Linked DNA regions of Catenuloplanes niger. The protein of the gene in region 1 binds, or shares a complex with, the protein of each later gene. Links are inferred from orthologs where the notes say so. Each region holds a gene or a part of one and is shown in the gene's direction. Other genes may lie near its edges.

Region 1 (3,299 bases):
GGAGGGGCCACGGTGGCCCTGCTGTCCCTGCTGATCGTCGTGGTCCTGAGCCTGTCGTAGGTACTTGCCCGGCGGCCCGTGGGCATGTAGGGAGTCAGTGAATGGCGTCCCTGGGGACCGGGTACACTTGGCTTTGCAGAGTGGTTCGTCGCTGAAGGTGTCAGCATCAGGAGTTCTGGATCCCGGGTTTCCGGTTGCCAGAGCGCCGGGTGTGAGGTCCGAAGCCGGAGATCCGTTGGGAGTCGTGTAGTGGGGAGATAGCTCTCCTTACCGTCCGGTTTTGACCAGCGCCCTCACGGTGGGTACTCTTTCCCTTCGTGCCCGGGCTAGCCCGGGCAACTTGTGCGTGCGCCGTTCGGTCCGGAACTCAGAGCCCGGATGAGCGATGCGCACCACGACAATGGCAGACCAGCGCGAGTCCTTACCGCGCGACCGTAGCGCCGGGCGACACGCCCGACCGCGGGGGTCGAGAGGCCTACTCCCAGCAGGCCCCCCGATCGGCAGCAAGAGGCAAGACCGGCGCAGCCGGGTAGGTAAGACAGACGGTCCGGTCGCCACAAGGGCGGCCGCCACGGAAGTTAACGGGCCCGACGGGCCCGGACAGGACAGGGAGCGGAGTACCCGGTGCCCACGATCCAGCAGCTGGTCCGCAAGGGCCGCCAGGCGAAGACGAGTAAGACCAAGACGCCGGCGCTGAAGGGGAGTCCCCAGCGTCGCGGAGTCTGCACGCGCGTCTACACCACCACCCCGAAGAAGCCCAACTCGGCGCTGCGCAAGGTCGCTCGTGTGAAGCTCAGCAGCCAGATCGAGGTGACCGCGTACATCCCCGGTGTGGGTCACAACCTGCAGGAGCACTCGATCGTGCTCGTGCGTGGCGGTCGTGTGAAGGACCTTCCGGGCGTTCGCTACAAGATCATCCGCGGTTCGCTCGACACCCAGGGTGTGCGTAACCGCAAGCAGGCGCGCAGCCGCTACGGCGCGAAGAAGGAGAAGAGCTGACATGCCGCGTAAGGGCCCCGCTCCCCGTCGGCCGCTGACGCCGGACCCGGTTTACAACTCGCCGCTGGTCACCCAGCTGGTGAACAAGATCCTGATGGACGGCAAGCGCGCGCTCGCCGAGCGCATCGTCTACGGCGCCCTCGAGGGCTGCCGGGAGAAGACCGGCACTGACCCGGTCGTGACGCTCAAGCGCGCCATGGACAACGTCAAGCCGACCCTCGAGGTCCGCAGCCGCCGTGTCGGTGGCGCGACCTACCAGGTGCCGGTCGAGGTCCGCCCGTCCCGCGCGCTGACGCTGGGCCTGCGCTGGCTGACGACCTACTCGAAGGCTCGTCGTGAGAAGACCATGATCGAGCGGCTGCAGAACGAGCTGCTCGACGCGAGCAACGGCCTCGGTGCCGCCGTCAAGCGGCGCGAGGACACGCACAAGATGGCCGAGTCCAACAAGGCCTTCGCGCACTACCGCTGGTAATCCAGCCGCCCGGCGCCGGTCTCGGCCGGCCGCCGGGCACACCGCTGGATTACCCGGCGCAACCGTCATCCGGTGCGAGCCGGGTGATTCAGCAACCCGACGAGACGACGAAGTAGGGATTACAGTGGCCGCCGCAGACGCGCTCGCCAACGTACGCAACATCGGCATCATGGCGCACATCGATGCCGGTAAGACCACGACTACTGAGCGAATCCTGTTCTACACCGGTATCACGTACAAGATCGGTGAAGTCCACGATGGCGCGGCCACCATGGACTGGATGGAGCAGGAGCAGGAGCGTGGCATCACCATCACCTCCGCTGCCACGAAGTGCGAGTGGAAGGGCCACACGATCCAGATCATCGACACGCCCGGCCACGTCGACTTCACGGTCGAGGTCGAGCGGTCGCTGCGCGTCCTGGACGGTGCTGTGGCGGTCTACGACGGTGTCGCCGGCGTAGAGCCCCAGACCGAGAACGTCTGGCGGCAGGCCGACAAGTACAACGTCCCGCGGATGTGCTTCGTCAACAAGCTCGACCGGACCGGCGCGGACTTCTACCGCTGCGTGCAGATGATGAAGGACCGGCTCAACGCCACCACCCTCGTCCTGCAGATCCCGATCGGCAACGAGTCGGACTTCATCGGCGTCGTGGACCTGATCACCATGAAGGCTCTCACCTGGCGTGGTGAGACCCAGAAGGGTGAGGACTACGCGATCGAGGAGATCCCGGCCGACCTGCAGGAGGACGCCGAGACCTGGCGTTCGCTGCTCCTTGAGACGCTCGCCGAGAACGACGACGCGATCATGGAGAAGTACCTGGAGGGCGAGGAGCTCTCGGTCGAGGAGATCAAGGCCGGCATCCGCCGCGCCACCATCTCCGGCAAGGCGAACCCGGTGCTCACCGGTTCGGCGTTCAAGAACAAGGGCGTTCAGCCCATGCTCGACGCCGTGGTGGACTACCTGCCGTCGCCGCTGGACATCCCGGCCATCGAGGGCACCAAGACCGACGGCGAGACCCCGCTGTCGCGCAAGCCCGACAAGAACGAGCCGTTCTCCGGTCTGGCCTTCAAGATCCAGACCGACAAGCACCTGGGCAAGCTCACGTACGTGCGGGTCTACTCCGGCACGCTCGATTCCGGTTCGCAGGTGGTCAACTCCACCAAGGACCGCAAGGAGCGGATCGGCAAGATCTACCAGATGCACGCGAACAAGCGTGAGGAGCGCCCCCAGGCGCAGGCCGGCGACATCATCGCCGTCCAGGGTCTGAAGCAGACCACCACCGGTGACACCCTGTCCGACCCGGCGAACCCGGTCATCCTCGAGTCGATGACGTTCCCGGAGCCGGTCATCTCGGTGGCGATCGAGCCGAAGACCAAGTCGGACCAGGAGAAGCTGGGCACCGCGATCCAGCGCCTGGCCGAGGAGGACCCGACCTTCCGCGTCCGCAACGACGAGGAGACGGGCCAGACGGTCATCTCCGGCATGGGCGAGCTCCACCTGGACATCCTGGTGGACCGCATGCGCCGCGAGTTCAACGTCGAGGCGAACGTCGGCAAGCCGCAGGTGGCGTACCGCGAGACCATCCGCCGCAAGGTGGAGAAGGTCGAGTTCACGCACAAGAAGCAGACCGGTGGTTCGGGCCAGTACGCCCGCGTCATCGTCAGCCTCGAGCCGCTGCCGCTGGACAACGACGCCGCGACGTACGAGTTCGTGAACGCGGTCACCGGTGGTCGCATCCCGAAGGAGTTCATCCCTTCGGTCGACGCCGGTGCACAGGACGCCATGCAGTACGGCATCCTCGCGGGCTACCCGCTGGTCGGCGTCAAG
Region 2 (3,429 bases), 940 kb from region 1 along the record:
ACACACCGAACGTTCCCGCCCACCGCACCGCGGCGACCGCCTTCACGCGGCCGCCGGCCGCCCGAACTCTGGTCGCGTTCCGTCCGCCCCCTCGGACCAGCGGATCGCCTCGCCGGACACGCCGTGCACGAGGGCGCATTCGCGGTAGCGCACGGCTTCCCCGCGCGGGAAGACCCCGACCGCGTGGGCCGCTGGCACAGGCGAAGAGCACCTACCAGCACGCCACCAACGACCGCGACCGCGAGCTCGCCAACGACATGGACAAGCGCATCACCAGTGCAACCAACCCCAAGAAGCCCAACACCAGCAAGAAGAAGCCCAAGCCCCAGAGCTAGCGACACGCCAACGGCACGTTAATGGCACACAAGATCAACCAGGCCGGAACGTAAGCGAGCCACACCGTGGGGGTCCGGGGGCTCGGCCCCCGGGTTGCATGCGGAACGCCCTGGTCAACGCACTCCGTTGACACAGTGACCCGAAGTGGAGCGGACGACGGGAATCGAACCCGCGTAATCAGTTTGGAAGACTGAGGCTCTACCATTGAGCTACGTCCGCGTGCGCCGCGGATGGTTCGCGGTGCTGTCCTAGCGTACCCACTCGGGCTGATCTTCCCAAGCCGGTATCCGGCACGCCACACCGGAAGGTTCCGTACGCGAGGCCCGGCGAGCCGGGATGGGCTTCGGGCGCTTACACTCGAAGCGCCACGGGGTGTGGCGCAGCTTGGTAGCGCACTCGCTTTGGGAGCGAGGGGCCGTGGGTTCAAATCCCGCCACCCCGACGACAGGATGACGCGGGTTTCAAACCCGGGCGCGAGCGTGCCGCGACGACGGCCTAAACTCGCGAGAGCGACGGCGCGTAACGCCGGCGTGTCTGCAGACGAAACAGTGGCAGACCGCAGACAGAGCGCAGACGCCCAGGACAGCGGACACGCCGCACATCACCCAGATCCATCAAGGAGTACGCCTGTGAAGAGCACCGTCGAGACTCTGAGCCCGACTCGGGTGCGGCTCGCCATCGAGGTGCCGTTCGCCGAGCTCGAGCCGAGCCTGAAGAAGGCGTACCGGGAGATCGCGTCTCAGGTGCAGATCCCCGGCTTCCGCCGCGGCAAGATCCCGTCGGCCGTGATCGACCAGCGGGTCGGCCGGGAGACCGTGCTGAACGAGGCCGTCAACGAGGCGATCCCGGCGCAGCTGTTCGCGGCCGTGCAGGAGCACGACGTCAAGCTGCTCGGCCGGCCCGAGGTCAACGTGACGGAGTTCGCCGACAACGAGCCGCTGAAGTTCACGGCCGAGGTCGACGTGCGTCCGGAGCTGACGATCCCGGACCTGTCCGGCATCGAGGTCGAGGTCGACGAGCTGGTGATCGGTGACAGCGAGATCGACGAGCAGGTCAACAACCTGCGCGAGCGGTTCGCCACGCTGAAGACGGTCGAGCGGCCGGCGGCCGAGGGCGACTACGTGCAGCTCGACCTGACCGCGACGGTCGACGGTGTGGAGGTGCCGGGCGGTTCCGCGTCCAACATCTCCCACGAGGTCGGCTCCCAGCAGCTGCTCCCGGGTCTGGACGAGGTCCTGGTGGGCCTGTCCGCCGGTGAGTCCGCGACGTTCACCACGAAGCTGGTCGGCGGCGACTTCGCCGGGCAGGACGCGGAGGTCTCCACCACGGTCCGCACCGTGAAGGAGAAGGAGCTGCCGGAGCTCGACGACGACTTCGCCCAGCTGGCCAGCGAGTTCGACTCGCTGGAGGAGCTGAAGGGCGACGTCCGTGAGCGGGTCACCCGGGTCAAGAAGGTCGAGCAGATCTACGCGGCCCGGGACAAGGTGCTCGCGCAGATCGTCGAGGCGGCCGAGATCCCGGCGCCGGAGGGTGTCGTGAAGGACGCGGTCGAGCAGCGCAAGGCCGCGATGACCGACCAGCTGGAGCGCATCGGCGCGTCGCTGGAGGACTACCTCGCCTCGGAGGAGAAGACCGAGGAGCAGATCGACACCGAGCTGCAGGAGGCCGCGACCGAGGGCGTCAAGATCCAGCTGCTGCTCGACACGATCGCGGAGGCGGAGCAGGTTCAGGTCTCCGACGACGAGTTCGGTCACGAGATCATGCACCGCGCGCAGCGCGCCGGCATGCAGCCCCAGCAGTACTACGACCAGCTCGCCCGCTCGGGTGAGGCGCAGGCCGTCTTCGGCGACGTGCGTCGCGGGAAGGCGCTGCAGATCGTGCTGGAGCGTGTGACGATCAAGGACACCGCGGGCAACCCGGTGACGCTCGAGGCGATCCAGGACGAGCACCACCACGTGCACTAAGGGTTTCACCACCCAGAGCCGCCGCGGGTTCGCGTACCCGCGGCGGCTCTGGTTCTTCTGAGGGCAGAAGGCGTGCGCTTACAGCGAACAGTGCCCCATGCACGGACGAAGTGCCCCAATGACGGGCTAGGGTCGGTCCTACGAAGGACAACAGCGAAGGGCTGCCATGACCGACTTGCATCTCAATGCGTCGCCTCTGGCCAGAGGCGGCGGCGACCTCGCCGGTGGCCTTGACGACTCGGTCTACAACCGGCTGCTGAAGGAGCGGATCATCTTTCTGGGCAGCGAGGTGACCGATTCGGTCGCCAACCGCCTCTGCGCCCAGTTGCTGCTGCTCGCGGCGGAGGACCCGGAGCGTGACATCCACTTCTGGATCAACTCGCCCGGCGGCTCGGTCTACGCCGGCATGGCGATCTACGACACCATGCAGTGGATCGACAACGACGTCTCGACCGTCGCGATGGGCATGGCGGCCTCCATGGGCCAGCTGCTGCTCTGCGCCGGGACGAAGGGCAAGCGTTACGCGCTGCCGCACGCCCGGATCATGATGCACCAGCCGTCCGGTGGCCTGGGCGGCACCGCGGCGGACATCGCGATCCAGGCGGAGCAGATGCTTTACACGAAGCGCATGTTCCAGGAGCGCGTCGCGTTCCACACCGGGCAGACGCAGAGCACGATCGAGGCCGACTCGGACCGGGACCGCTGGTTCACGTCCGCGGCGGCCAAGGAGTACGGCTTCATCGACAAGGTGATCACCGGGGCGACGCAGGTCCCCGAGGGCGCCGGAACGCTGAACTGAGGAAGGCGACAATGACGGACATGACACTTCCCCCGCGGTTCGCTCCGGTGCACAACCGGTACGTTCTTCCCTCCTTCGTCGAGCGCACGTCGTACGGGGTGAAGGAGTCCAACCCGTACAACAAGATGTTCGAGGACCGGATCATCTTCCTCGGCGTCCAGGTGGACGACGCCTCGGCGAACGACGTGATGGCCCAGCTGCTGACGCTGGAGTCGACGGACCCGGACCGCGACATCACGATGTACATCAACTCGCCCGGTGGCTCGTTCACGGCCATGACGGCGATCTACGACACCATGCAGTACGTGCGCCCGGACATCGTCACGGTGT

What was found.
Region 2: the proteins of rpsG (region 1) and tig are in contact, whole or in part, in a crystal structure (PDB 3GTY), measured with the Thermotoga maritima proteins. The link is inferred for Catenuloplanes niger from one-to-one orthologs. Residues at the interface, in WP_004081843.1 of Thermotoga maritima: Lys34, Lys52, Lys55, Glu59, Arg62, Gln63, Glu66, Asn67, Lys69, Val71, Arg95, Ala109, Lys110, Lys111, Gly112, Arg113, Pro114, Glu117, Glu121, Ile124, Ala125, Tyr127, Asn128, Asn129, Thr130, Gly131, Lys135, Asp139, Arg142, Met143; in WP_004081061.1 of Thermotoga maritima: Glu122, Val124, Val129, Leu130, Tyr133, Glu188, Gly259, Ile262, Tyr263, Glu266, Ser270, Glu273, Gln274, Glu277, Arg308, Gln311, Ile312, Ser315, Tyr316, Glu325, Arg329, Arg336, Leu363, Phe366, Trp367, Arg373, Leu377, Arg381, Leu384, Glu387.

The regions. Positions count from the first base shown.
Region 1 is NZ_JAVDYC010000001.1:3,607,236-3,610,534, reverse strand. Bases 1-2,735 are described here. They hold rpsG (30S ribosomal protein S7), read left to right. Parts: upstream 1-1,000; coding sequence 1,001-1,471; downstream 1,472-2,735. Other genes in these bases: fusA (elongation factor G), read left to right, coding at 1,596-2,735; rpsL (30S ribosomal protein S12), read left to right, coding at 625-999; J2S44_RS15725 (hypothetical protein), read left to right, coding at 1-60. Also shown: more of fusA, read left to right, coding at 2,736-3,299.
Region 2 is NZ_JAVDYC010000001.1:2,670,385-2,673,813, reverse strand. Bases 268-3,132 are described here. They hold tig (trigger factor), read left to right. Parts: upstream 268-965; coding sequence 966-2,300; downstream 2,301-3,132. Other genes in these bases: J2S44_RS11515 (ATP-dependent Clp protease proteolytic subunit), read left to right, coding at 3,111-3,132; J2S44_RS11520 (ATP-dependent Clp protease proteolytic subunit), read left to right, coding at 2,467-3,099. Outside these bases: more of J2S44_RS11515, read left to right, coding at 3,133-3,429. UniProt on the Bacillus subtilis protein: Involved in protein export. Acts as a chaperone by maintaining the newly synthesized protein in an open conformation. Functions as a peptidyl-prolyl cis-trans isomerase.